DNA from 3 places in the Paenibacillus pedocola genome. Region 1 is predicted to be linked to each of the others. Evidence: riboswitches for the same ligand, from Rfam matches in the RefSeq annotation. Region 1 holds a riboswitch; each other region holds the start of a gene.

The links. A riboswitch is a leader RNA that binds a small molecule or an ion and turns the genes downstream of it on or off. The one in region 1 is predicted to bind cyclic di-AMP.
Region 2: another riboswitch for cyclic di-AMP. It lies ahead of QU597_RS00495 (C40 family peptidase); the one in region 1 lies ahead of QU597_RS02585 (hypothetical protein).
Region 3: another riboswitch for cyclic di-AMP. It lies ahead of QU597_RS14965 (C40 family peptidase); the one in region 1 lies ahead of QU597_RS02585 (hypothetical protein).

The regions. Positions count from the first base shown of each region.
Region 1 covers NZ_CP134223.1:587,699-592,049, forward strand. The annotation lists gene QU597_RS02575 (hypothetical protein) at 125-364, shown strand; gene QU597_RS02580 (hypothetical protein) at 432-884, opposite strand; cyclic di-AMP (ydaO/yuaA leader) riboswitch at 1,050-1,217, opposite strand; cyclic di-AMP (ydaO/yuaA leader) riboswitch at 1,643-1,842, shown strand; gene QU597_RS02585 (hypothetical protein) at 1,951-2,361, shown strand; gene QU597_RS02590 (VOC family protein) at 2,435-2,836, opposite strand; gene QU597_RS02595 (glutaredoxin family protein) at 2,866-3,105, opposite strand; gene ytxJ (bacillithiol system redox-active protein YtxJ) at 3,102-3,428, opposite strand; gene QU597_RS02605 (MerR family transcriptional regulator) at 3,593-3,991, shown strand; gene QU597_RS02610 (thioredoxin family protein) at 4,026-4,351, shown strand, end outside.
Region 2 covers NZ_CP134223.1:100,100-104,450, forward strand. The annotation lists gene QU597_RS00480 (c-type cytochrome) at 1-102, opposite strand, end outside; gene QU597_RS00485 (GNAT family N-acetyltransferase) at 230-715, opposite strand; gene QU597_RS00490 (C40 family peptidase) at 978-1,469, opposite strand; cyclic di-AMP (ydaO/yuaA leader) riboswitch at 1,475-1,619, opposite strand; gene QU597_RS00495 (C40 family peptidase) at 2,002-2,430, opposite strand; cyclic di-AMP (ydaO/yuaA leader) riboswitch at 2,503-2,641, opposite strand; gene QU597_RS00500 (hypothetical protein) at 2,877-3,707, opposite strand; gene QU597_RS00505 (M1 family metallopeptidase) at 3,719-4,351, opposite strand, start outside.
Region 3 covers NZ_CP134223.1:3,433,730-3,438,080, reverse strand. The annotation lists gene QU597_RS14975 (ArsR/SmtB family transcription factor) at 1-248, shown strand, start outside; partial or broken gene QU597_RS14970 (FAD-dependent oxidoreductase) at 251-2,172, shown strand; gene QU597_RS14965 (C40 family peptidase) at 2,540-3,007, opposite strand; cyclic di-AMP (ydaO/yuaA leader) riboswitch at 3,012-3,143, opposite strand; gene QU597_RS14960 (TVP38/TMEM64 family protein) at 3,396-3,905, opposite strand; gene QU597_RS14955 (DUF6803 family protein) at 4,088-4,351, shown strand, end outside.

The sequences.
Region 1 (4,351 bases):
AACTATTTAAAGGCATCTCCGCAGTTAATGCGGAGGTGCCTTTTTGGGCGCAGCAGCTAAGGGACTCACTAAAACTGGTGATCCGGCCGTTTATAGTGTACCTTAATAGTAAGGAGTGGTGATTTTGAAATTAAACATAAAAACTCCCGTGCTGGTCACGGTCTCCATTGTACTGATCATAGTAAGCAGTATGCTTAGGCCCGAAGGCTCAACACTGCTGGGGGCGCTGCAGACTCTGCTGCTTGGTCTTGGAATTCTGGGATGCCTGATGGCTTTTTTACGGTTTGCCAAGAGTGGCAACAGTAAGGGCAAAGACATAAACAAAGGCAAGAGCAAGAGTAAAGGCAACAGCAAGGGCAAGTAAAGCCAATAAAGCCGCAGCGGATTGCTGCGGCTTTATTGGTGAATGAATCAGAAGAACAGGCGGCCATTTACACAATAGACAAATTAGCCTGTGATCTCAGCGGCTTCTGCCCCGCCGTGTGCTCACGAACCTGCCGGAGCTGAGCCTTCAGCGCCGGCAGGCTCTTGCCGAGAATTTTGCCGATTTCGGGCAGCGGAAGCAGCAGTCCATACCATAGCGCTTTTACGAGCTGATCGTCCCACGACAACTCTTTAGAGGTGCGCAGATTCCGGCTCTTCGCGGATTTTGTGCATTGCAGGATGCACTCCCGGTAGGCTTCTACCGGAAAGTCGGCTGCTTTCAGCTTTCCTTTGCAATACGGCTCATACAGCTTGTTGAAGGTTCCGGCCGTCACCCGCTCAGCCTCACTGCCCTTCCCGAGCAGAATGGAGCTAAGCGCAAGGACACCTCCGCTGTACTCCCGGATATATTGCTCAAATCCGGCGGCAGCGGCCGGCTGCGGGGATAATAGGTCAGGCATGTCAGCACGTTCCTTCCTGGATTAAGAGATGGATAAGATAGAGAATCACAGCTGTCTGCCTTCAATGTATAGGGGTGCGCAAAAAACCGCAGGCAGAGGAGAACCTCTGCCTGCGGTCCGGATACAGGCGGAAACAGGCCTGATGCCAAAACGTGGCGGATCAAGGGGCTCTCTCTATACACTTACGAGGTTAGCTGCAGGATTCGGGCGGTGAGAGTCGCCCTACCTGGTGAGAATGCGGGAGTCGCAGTCTCCTCAGGATTCACCCCATGGCCGTATTAGCCGGATGGTTCCCCCGTTTCCCGCTGGGCGGGAATTCAGCGTTCGAATATCATCATTTTTGCGAATCGATTCAACACGAATCATACTCTTTCCGGCATGTCTTTGTAAAAAAGCAAAGGGATTCTCTAATTGCGGATTAGCGGGGAATTGCGGCGGGAACAAAGCTGCGCTAGTCGAAAAGACTATTTATCAGCGATTATCAGGTCATTTTCTCGCTCAGGCGTCATCTTTTGATTTTTACTGGAAAAAGACAAGAACCGCTGTAAACTCCGCGGAAGATACACGAACCGGTATTCTTTATCTGTTTTTCCTAACCCCTCAGAAAAGCGGGGAAATCAGAGGATTAGGGAGAATAAAGCTTAAGTAAGCGTTATCTGACCGGTAATCATCCCATTTAATGCATTATTTTGGCGCTATTAGCGTTTTACAAGCGATCATCGCAGAAGGTATGATTACATCTGTTTAAGCGCAATTGAATAAGCAATCCGCTTAATCTCCGTTTACGGAGAGCGGGGGAACCAAACAACCGGAAGCCGATCGTGAGAGGCGGAGCCGGTTATGGGGTGAATCCTGGGAAACTGCGAGAACTGAAAAGTCTCGTATGGATAACAGGTAGGGCGACTCTCAACGCCCGAATCCGGCAGCTAACCTCGTAAGCGTACTGTAGAGAGGATAGGCGCATTGTGACCGTTAATTGGACCACAAAGGGAATCCTTTGTGGTTTTTTGCTGTGCTGGTATAGATGAATGCCGGCTATAACGTGAACCGGGAGGGGGAGACAGAGATGGGCAGCCAGGAGGAATATGTACTCATTAGCGCTCCGACGAAGGCAGGGGAACAGTTTGTTAGAATGCTCCAAATAAAAGGCTGCCGGATGGCAGGGCTCGCCAACAATCCGGCTGAACACGCGCGGCTCCAGGAGCTGGGGGTTGAGGTTATTTTTGAGGTGGATACCCGGCATCTGAATACTTGGCTTAGGCCGCCGTTTGCCGTAGGCAGAATTTATCTGTTCGAGAGCAGTGTGGCATTATGCTGCCGTTATGTGCAGATGTGCCGGACGTGGACCGCGAAGCCTATCTTTGTCATTACCACCTCCATGAATCCGAGACTGGTATACAAAGGGCTTGGGGCGGACCATGTCATCTATACCCATAGCGGGAATGTGGGTCATCTGGTAGCCGAGTGCGAATATTGAACCTGAAAGATATAAGTTTATAGGGGGATAAAAAAACGCCGGTGACCTTAAACAGGTAACCGGCGTTTTCATATTAGCGTTTCGGCATTTTGCTCTCATCCATGTACAGCAGGTTCCAGCGGTGACCGTCCAGGTCGGCAAAGCCTGCGCCGTACATCCAGCCGTCCACTTCACTTGGCTTGCCAAAGATATTTCCTCCGGCAAACTCTACTTTTTGAATAAAGGCATCTACTTCTTCTCTGCTTTCTGCACCAATGGAAAAGATGACTTCTGCGCATTGGGAAGTATCAGCGATTGTTGAACCTGTGAATTTCTCAAACGCCGCATCCGGGAACAGCAGAATCGTCGTTTGCCCTATGGCAAGCTTGGATCTCTCGTTACCAACGCTCACCGCATGGAATCCAATCGAATTGAAAAAGGCAGTTGACCTCTCAACATCTTTAACCGGCAGGTTAATCCAGATCTCCTGTGTCATGGCTGTAGCCTCCTGGAATCATTCATGATTTATTTCGCTGCAGCAATAAGTTCCTTAAGCTCAGGAAGGTTGAAGCCTTTGACCGCATATTCTCCGGATACAGTGACAGGTACTCCCATGAAGCCGAGCTTCTCTACTTCCTCCTGATAGACTGTACTGGTCATAACATCGCGCACTTCGAACGGAATGCCTTGTTCTGTGAGCAGCTGTTTTACCTGATTGCAGTCGCTGCAGCCGGATGTAGAGTAGACAATTACAGACTGGCTCATTTGCTCACTGCCTCCTTGATGGCATCGCGGGTGATTTTCCAGTGGGAGGTGTTCCAGCGGACTTCTCCGTCTTCCAGCAGAAAAATTTGCGGAGATTCGTGTTTGATGCCGAATTCTTCAGCAATCTGGTTCGAGACCGGACGGTCTTCAATCACATGAACAATAGCTGCCGGCGTATCAGAGCTCTGTACAAACGCCAGAAACTCTTCGTTAGCTTTGGCGCTGATCGGGCAGGTTGTGCTGTGCTTAAAAAGCAGTTTCTTGCCGGGTTGCCCGACATATTGGTGCAGTTCATCCAGAGTATGAAGTTGTTGAATAGACATCGGTAAATCGCCCTCCTGGGATTCTATATTTTTGTAATTAAGATTGTAGCATAGTTCAAAATTAAAGCAAAAGATACGGCAGAAATAAAAGCCTTGACCCTGACACTGGTGTCAGGGTTTATACTGAAAGCAGACCATTTCTCATGAACCCCGGGGAGAATGCCATGAAAATAGGTGAACTTGCAGCGCGGACAGGTGTCAGTGTCCGTTCCCTGCGATATTATGAGCGTCAAGGATTGCTTACACCGCTCCGGGAGGCCAACGGCTACCGTGAGTATTCGCCGCTGGCCGTCGAAACGGTAGAGACGATTAAGCTGTATTTGAATCTGGGGCTGTCGACAGAGGAGATTGCCGGATTTCTGCATTGTGTACTGAAGAATAAAGAGTCCTTCTGTGCAGAGGTGATGCCGCTCTACCGCAGCAAGCTGAAGGAGATTGAACGCCAGATTATAGAACTGAGCCAGATCAGGCTCAACCTCCAGCAGCGGATGGCTGCAATGCAGCAGGAGCAGATGGAGAGCGGGACTGCTGAGCACGGAAATACTGAACTGGAAAATAGTTAAGCGTACAGTCATAGAGTTACGGGAGGGAAGAATTATGGCAATTATGAATGTGGAGCATGCGGGAGCCCTGCGGGCGGAGCTGAACCGGAGCGGAACAGTGCTGGTTGATTATGGTGCGCCGAGGTGCGGACCCTGCAGAACGCTGCTGCCGATTCTGGAGGAACTGGATGAGGAGTATGCGGACAGCGTGTCTATAGTAAAGGTAAACTGTGATGAGCTGCCTGAGCTGGCGTCGGAGGCTGGCGTCATGGGCCTGCCTACTGTGGTCGTGTACAGCGGAGGACAGCCGGTGGAGAAGCTGGTCGGTCTGCGTCCGAAATCTGTCTATCAAGGCGTATTGCGAAAGTATGCCGCGGTGAG
Region 2 (4,351 bases), 490 kb from region 1:
ACTTTCTTCTGCGACCTCTGCTTTGCCTGGCAGTGTGAACAAGAGCACTACCGCAAAGGCGCAGGCGGCGAAAAACAAACCGCTCATGATCCATTTCTGCATCTCCATCCGTCCCCTCCATGTAAGCTGCTTTCTTCATTATACCGAATGGTAAAGCGTTGTCATAGAGTTTGTGTCAAAAAAAGGAACGATTTTCGTTGCATAATTTAAAAGTTACCTGTATTTAGTGTTATTTATCATAGACCATGCAATAAAAAGGCCTATCGCCACTTGGAGTGCGGCGTTCATACGTGTCGGTGATGGTGAAGCCGCATTTCTGGTATGTTCGAATAGCCCGTTGGTTCCAGGTCAACACCTCCAGATCGATTTCCCGTTCCGGGTAACGCTTCAGGGCAGCCTGCACAATGGCTCCCATGAACAAATGGCCCATTCCGCGACCGCACAAGTCCGGCCGCATGCCGATGCCGAGCCTGACCACACCCTCCATCGGGAACAGCTGTGCGAAGCCGCAAAGATCTCCTTGCTCGTTCACTACGGATACATACTGTTGACTGCGCAAAACCGGATCTCCGAATTCAATACCGAGCGCCTGCATTTGCTCCCAGGGCATCCATCCGTAGATATTATAGGGCGGCTTATAAATCCACTCACAGATATTCTCGGCATGGCTGGGTTCCATAGGAACAACATGAAAGGTAACAGGGGAACTGATCATAATGGCACAGGCCTCCTTTCAAGAGGACAATACTCTATCCATATACTTAATTATATACAAAACAGGCCCCAGTCAACTCAGCTATTTTTCAAAAACAGGAGAAACTTGACAAACCCAAAAAAATATTTTATGAAATGGCGAAAATTGAGGGGAATAGGTGTTTTACAGATGAGGGGAGGGGTAAGTATTTTTATAGACAAAAAAAAAGGCCTTCCCCAAGATTTCGGCAAAAATCCTGGAAAAGCGCCTCTCTCATAACCTTTTATTGCACATCATCATTATCTTGTGAATCTGTTGCTACAGTCTGATAAGCATCCGTGCTCATGATGCGTTTGGCGCCAACGTAGCGGTTGACGTAGTAGCTGTCACTCAGCGAGCTGATGGTTACGCCGCGAGAGGATGAAGCGTGTGCGAATTTGCCATCACCGACATAAATGCCTACATGGGATACGCCACGGCCGCTTGTATTAAAGAATACAAGATCGCCTTCCCGCAGATTGTCACGGGAGATGGCAGTGCCCATCTGGTATTGGGAGCCGGATTGATGCGGCAGGTTAATGCCGATCTTGTCAAATACGTACATGGTAAATCCGGAGCAATCAAAGCCGTTTGTCGATACACCGCCGGATACGTATTTAGTTCCGATGGCTTTGTCGATGACTTTATCCATTTTGGAATCGGCGAAAGCGCTTCCTGCTCCAATGGTAAGGATGATAGAAAAACTTAATAATGCGGCTGCTAACTTCTTCTTCAAAAGTAAATACCCCTTCCAAATGCCTACGAGGTTAGCTTAAGGGTTCGGTTGAAGGTCCCCTATGACCCCTCTGTGAATAGGAGGTCAATTCACCCAAAAATTGGTTCCCCCGTTCCCCTTATGAATAAGGGAACTCGGCACGACTGTTGATTAGGATTAGCTGATCAATCAATATGACAAAACTTTTGTAAAACCCATTTGAATAATTACAAAAATGTTACTATAAGTTCACTGCGATAATTGTAACAAAGACAGAGCCAGTTGGCAATCACTTAAAACATATTAATGCATATTATTTGCACTTTTTAAGAGTCATATCTGCTAAAAAAGGCGCATATTTACGCCCGGCGTAAGCTATTTCTCTGAACAGGTTGGAATTTTTAGTAAAAAGGTGTTTCATGGGCCCTGAATCTGTGTAAAAGGTAGAATAAGGAAATAAAAAGGAAAGACCCGGAAATGATTACGGCAATAATCAGCTTCCGGGCCTGTATAAGTTACATTTAGTTGTTAGAGGCGAAATTGAGGAGAAGAATCAATCGTAAGCGACAGCCTGGTAAGCTGTTGTGCTCATTACACGTTTGGCGCCAACGTAGCGGTTGGCCCAGTAAGAATTGCTCATTGAAGTGATAGTAACGCCGCGGGAACTGGATGATTGTGCAAACTTCCCGTTTCCGACATAAATGCCGACATGGGATACCCCACTGCCCAAGGTATTGAAGAATACAAGGTCGCCGGGACGGAGATTACTCTTGGAGACGGCGGTTCCTACGCTGAATTGCGCTTTAGAAGTGCGCGGCAAGGTAAGGCCGACGCTCTTAAATACGTATTTGGTAAATCCAGAACAATCGAAGCCGGCAGTGCTTGTGCCCCCGGTTTTATACGACGTTCCCAGCGTTTTTGTAATCACGGTATCCATTTTGGAGTCGGCAAATGCGCTTCCTGCCCCCAGTGTGAATACCATCACAAGACCTAGCGCTGCTGCGGTGCATTTCTTCTTAAGATTGGTGCGGAAAATATTGTGACTTTTCAAAAGATGTACTCCTTCCAAGGCCTGCGAGGTTAGCTTAAGGATTCGGTAGAAGGTTCCCCTATGACCCCTCTAAAGCGAGATCAATTCACCCAAAATATGGTTCCCCCACTTCCCGGTGCTGGGAATTTGGCGATTTATGCACCAGAACAGTGACTGCGTATCGACAATGTTGAAGTGATTAAGGTACATACATTTTGTCAAAATAGTTTCAAAAGATTACAAAGTTGTTACCAGTGGTACAGGCATCATTGTATCAAAGGTTTTATAGTTTTGCAAATCCCCCGAAACCTTCACTGGAATCTCCAATAACGGGCAAAAGAGTCACATCCCTGTGTCAGGGATAGTGACTCTTTTAATATGCCGTTTAAACAGCTGAATTATTGTGGAAATGTTTTACTGCTCCAGAGGTGATATTGTGCGGCAATTCCCCACATTTTGAACAGCGTAGAGGGGAGCGGCGAGAATTGCCGGAACAGCAGGGCTGACATACCGGGGCACAGCAGTGAAGTTCCAAAACCCAGCAAAAGGGTAACCAGTCCGCCGGAACCAAGCAGGAGGGAAGCGCCGGTAGAGGGGAGCAGCACTTTCAGACAAGCCAGCACGGCGGAGAACATGCCGGTTCCGGCGGTGTAACCGAACTGCATGTACAACAGCACTATGCGGATGCAGTACAGATAGATCAGCCAGGCAAGCAGGTATGGAACCAGCCTCAGCAGCAGCTTGTAGTCAAAAATACCGCTTAACAGCAGCGTGTACATTTTGGGCAACAGCCAATAGAGCGGGAGCGCTGAGAGAAACCATTCGGCCAGGCTGAACACCAGAACCGGCAGCCCGTAAAGCTTCATACCGGGGAAAAAGAACAGTCCTCGTTCTCCTTTACGCTCCTGATGCAGCTCATGCAGCAGCCCGGCACGGATGAACGGGGAGAGCAGCAGCCGCAGCGCGGATAATGCCAATAGCATCCAGAGCCAGCGCTGGACACCGGGATCGCCGCTGAGCGCGAACTGCCCCTCGATGTAGTACAGCAGCCTCCCGATACCGCTGCCTCCGGCGTGGATGTCAGGATAACGCAGAAGCACCGGGATGATAGCTGACCTGATGAACCTGTACAAAAAATAGCCCCAGAGCAGCCGGTAGATAAATAGCAGAATCAGAATATAAAATTGCTCCTTCATGCTGATCCAGCCGCGGGATATCGCTCTTTTCACAATCCTTCACCTCACCAGACAAGAGTTCCGAGCAGAGTTTCAAGCAGTTTGGTTGATACTAGCGTCCAGCGGGAGAGTGTCTTCGGCGCAAGCTCCGCCAGCATGAAATTATTAAGGTGCTTGCTCTCCAGCAGAATGGAGTGGTCAGGATCAATCTCTACGGACATAAGAGGCGCTTTGTAGGTTAGCTGAAAATTGGCCGCCTTCTGCCCGCCATTCCAAATTTTCCGTACCGTGTATCCGTCCGAAAAGGTGAATTTTATGGGTACATCAGCATACTGGCTGCCTTTGTTGCTCACCTTTACCATAAATTTATAGCGGCCGTTCTCTCCCTCTGCGCTACTCTTGGCGATGCTGGTCTTTATATTGTCTACTGAGAAATCGGGCGACCCGCCGCTGTATATATATTGGTCGAAATAAGCCTGCCATGATTTTTGGGTTACCTTTTCTACGATCTTTTGGAAATCCTCTGTAGAAGGGTGATGAAACCTGTACTTGCGGGCATACGCCAGCATAATAGCGTCCATGGTTTTGGTTCCGGTCTGCCGTTCGATATCCTTAAGCACCAGCTTGCCGCGGATGTACACATTGCGGGTATAACCGTCAGCGGTAGTGTATTTCCAGGTTTCCAGATTAAGCGGCTG
Region 3 (4,351 bases), 2.8 Mb from region 1:
CTGAATTATTAAAGGCTTTAGCCCACCCGGTTAGATTATGTATTGTAAAAGGAATCATCGATAATGGAAGTTGCAATGTGACCTACATGCAGGAATGTTTGGAACTTCCACAATCAACGGTTTCCCAACATCTCCAGAAGCTTAGATCTCTAGGTATTGTGGAGACAGAGAAAAATGGCCTTAATATCATTTATTCCGTTAAAGACGAACGAATAAAACATCTGATACAAATATTAGGGGGAGAATAAACATGAATAAAAAAGTATTGATTGTCGGTGGAGTTGCTGGGGGCGCCTCAGCGGCAGCTCGTTTGCGCAGATTGGATGAAGAGGCACATATTGTAATGTTTGAACGTGACCCGTATATTTCTTTTGCCAACTGTGGTCTTCCCTACTATATTGGAGGTTCCATACAGGATCGTTCCAAATTGCTAGTACAAACGCCAGAAGCCATGCATAAGCGCTTCAATATTGATGTTCGCATTCAAAGTGAAGTGATCTCTATTGACCCTGTTGGTAAGAAAGTTATTGTACAAAGTAAAGAACTAGGCTCTTACGAGGAGAAATATGATGCGCTGATTCTGTCGCCAGGCGCAAAACCAATCCGTCCTTCTCTACCTGGAATAGAGAGTTCCAAAATTCACACACTACGGAACATTCCCGATACAGACAAAATCAAAACTAAGGTTAGTGAAGAACGTACACGTTCAGCAGTAGTGATCGGCGGCGGATTTATCGGAGTAGAAATGGCGGAAAATCTGAAGGAAGCCGGGCTGGAAGTAACACTAATTGAGGCTGGCCCTCAACTGTTGGCTCCCTTCGATTCCGAAATGTCAGCCATATTGTCCAAAGAGCTGGAAGATCATGGAGTAAATCTAATTTTCTCCGACATGGTGCTGAGCTTTGAGGAGTCTGGAGAGCAAATTCAGGTTCATCTTGCAAGCGGTACGGTTCTACGAAGCGAGATAGTCCTGCTGGCTATCGGCGTTGCACCGGATACAACTTTCCTGAAAGATAGCGGCCTTGAATTCGGACCTAGGGGGCATATCCTGGTTAACGAGAGAATGGAGACGAACCTTAAAGATGTTTACGCAGTAGGTGATGCTGTTGAGATCGTGGATTTTGTGAATGGACAAAAGACAGCTGTTCCATTGGCTGGACCTGCAAATAAACAAGGACGAATTGCTGCGGACAACGTCAGCGGATTAGGCACTACTTACAAAGGGACTCAAGGCACATCCATTATTAAGGTCTTCGGCCTGACTGGTGCATCCACCGGGAATAACGAGAAAACTTTGCAGCGGCTGGGTATCCCGTATCGTGTTGTCTATGTACATCCAAACTCCCATGCTTCCTACTATCCTGGAGCCACTCCGCTATCCTTAAAACTTCTTTTTAACGAGGATGGCAGGGTTTTGGGTGCACAAGCTGTCGGTTATGACGGGGTGGACAAACGAATCGACGATATTGCCACAGTAATCCGTTTTAAGGGTTCCGTTACGGATTTAACTGAACTGGAGCTCTCTTATGCTCCCCCATATTCCTCAGCCAAAGATCCGGTTAACATGGCCGGATACACGGCTGAGAATGTTATTAACGGAATGACTGAAGTATTTGTACCTGGAGATTTGACCAGCCGAAATTTGGACACTACAATGCTAGTGGATGTACGAAGCGAACTAGAACATGCAAATGGGCATATTGAGGGTTCTATTAACCTTCCTGTCGATGATCTGCGTAATCGTCTGGATGAACTTGATGCCAGCAAAGAGATATGGGTTTATTGCCAGGTCGGCTTGAGAGGCTACACTGCATCCCGGATCTTAATACAAAAGGGGTTCAAGGTGAAGAATCTGACAGGTGGCTACAAAACATATCAGATCAGCAAATATGTTCCGAAAAACAAAAATACGGCTTCAAATGAAAAGTTATCTGTAACTGACAATTTGAATGCTGATGCAGTCATTGACGCCTGTGGCCTCTGCTGTCCAGGTCCGATCGTTCAAGTAAAAAAGAGTATGCCCGACTGCAAGACGGGCAACTCTTAAAAGTAACGGCCTCTGACCAAGGATTTTTCGAAGATATCAAGTCATGGGCAAAGCTGTCCCGCAACAGTCTTGTTCAGTTGACGAAGCTTGCCGACGGTACCATCGAGGCTTACCTCCGCAAAGGAATCATCAATGATGCGAGCGTAAGTAAGTTCTAGCAGGTGACTTAAAAAAATTAAATGGATCCGCTGAATTGAGACAATTTGATTAAGTACAGTTCCTTTCCTTTTTGTTCGATCTTATTTGTAAATGTAACACGCTTAATGGCCCAATAAAAAACAGCTATGGATGCTGTCCCCGTAATGATGATAAACAATTCAGGCTTCTCATGCTCCTTACAAACACCACAATACGTTTCACCGCTGATCAAGTGAACATTTACAGGCATCTGGTTTAGAATTGCTTGATGGATTAGTTTCTTTTTGAGCAAATCAAAACTAGGGGGTATCCCTGCAGCCATAAGTGGCTTTTGGGATACCCCTCAACTAATTCTTAATTTACCATACTAAGATAACTCTCTTTATCTACTACACGCCGAGCCGTAACATAACGATCTTTGTAGTATCCTTCGGACAACTTGCTTATGCTTACTCCCTTACTGCTTGAGGAGTGGGCGAATTGATCATCGCCTAAGTAAATTCCGGCATGGGAGATACCTTTACCAAAGGTATTAAAAAACACCAAATCTCCTGATCGTAAGTTTTCTTTTGCAACGGGTGTCCCTACTTTAGCTTGTGACTGGGAAGTGCGTGGAAGATCATCCACATTAAACTTTTTTAGTACATACAGGATGAATCCGGAACAATCGAATCCTGCCTTAGTGGTTCCACCCCATAAATAAGGTGTCCCGAGTACTTGATTCACTTCACTCTCCAGGCTTACCTCACTTGCGAAAGTATTTGGTACAGCTGTTGTGAAAATAACTGCAGCTCCTAGTAAAGATAAAATGACTTTCTTCAGAACCTTGTTCTCCCTTCAATGCCTACGGAGTTAGCTGAGGGTTCGGTTAAAGGTTCCCTATATTCTCTTGCTCACAAGAATAATTCACCCGGAATGGTTCCCCCGTTTTCAATACGAAATTCGGCAGCTGGTTAATATTTTGTAACTAGTTACACTTTAATATATCAAGAAATCGCCTGTCAATGCTTTCTCAAATCTTATAATTTTATTTCTAAACTACATAGTTTCTACACATTTTTAGTGTATAATGCCCGTTTTGAGCTTAAATTCGCAAAAAACCTCTTTATAAAAGTAACTCATTTCTATTATCCATGCATTACCTCTTATTCTTTCTATCAAGATTAAAAATAAGGGCGATCAATAAAAGAAACGAAATTGTAATCATTACCTAGAATTTATAGTTCAATAGATTAACATATCCATAGCCAATGAGTGCTTCGAGTAGCAATGATGGTATTTTACCTATCGCCGAAGCAACTATAAAATTTGAAAAGCCTATTTTGGATATAACGCAGATTAAAGTGACTAATGATGAAGGAATTAACGGCGCTGATCGGGCAATTATTATGCTAAAAAACTGACGCTTAGGATTTAATGTTTGAATCTGGGACAGCCATTTGATGGTTTTATTCGGGCGATATTTCTCCTTATAGGTTAAGGTGCCTTTGCGATAAAGAAGATACGAGACGGCTGCACCTAAAACTTCTCCGACCCATGAGAGAAGAAATCCAGGAACCACGCCAAAGACTAACATATTCACAATCGTTAGTGCCACTGATGGAATGATTCCTACAACACTTATGACCACATTTATCAATAAACTTATGAGGACTGCCCAGGCTCCCCATTCCATCAGCCACCGCATGAGTAATTCTGAATCCACTACTAGGTATTCCATACTTCCCCTTCCCTTTCAATCCACGTAGTATACCCATCTTCTAAACAAATTCTATACTTCAGATCTTCAACTCTATTTTCCATCTATTGATACTCCTTCTCCAATCTCTTCTACATACTTTCCACATATTTATCTCCTATAATAATTCTTGCAGTAATTATATAAATGGAGGAAATTAATCAATGAACATGACTCATTACATGTCCCTTCTTATGGACAATCAGCCGTGGAATCTGATCATCTTTATGGCAATCCCCGTCATTTTTGCTGAGACAATTACGGTAACAGAGTTCTTTATCCTTTTCAACAAAAATGTCCAGGGTGGATTAAAGGCATTTAACCGAATCTGCAGTATTTTGGCTGGTCTTTACTTTACAGGAGTTTTCTTGTATCTTTTCCCAACAGCTTTTGTCCCTCTGACCGTAAATGGAGAGTGGCATTCTTGG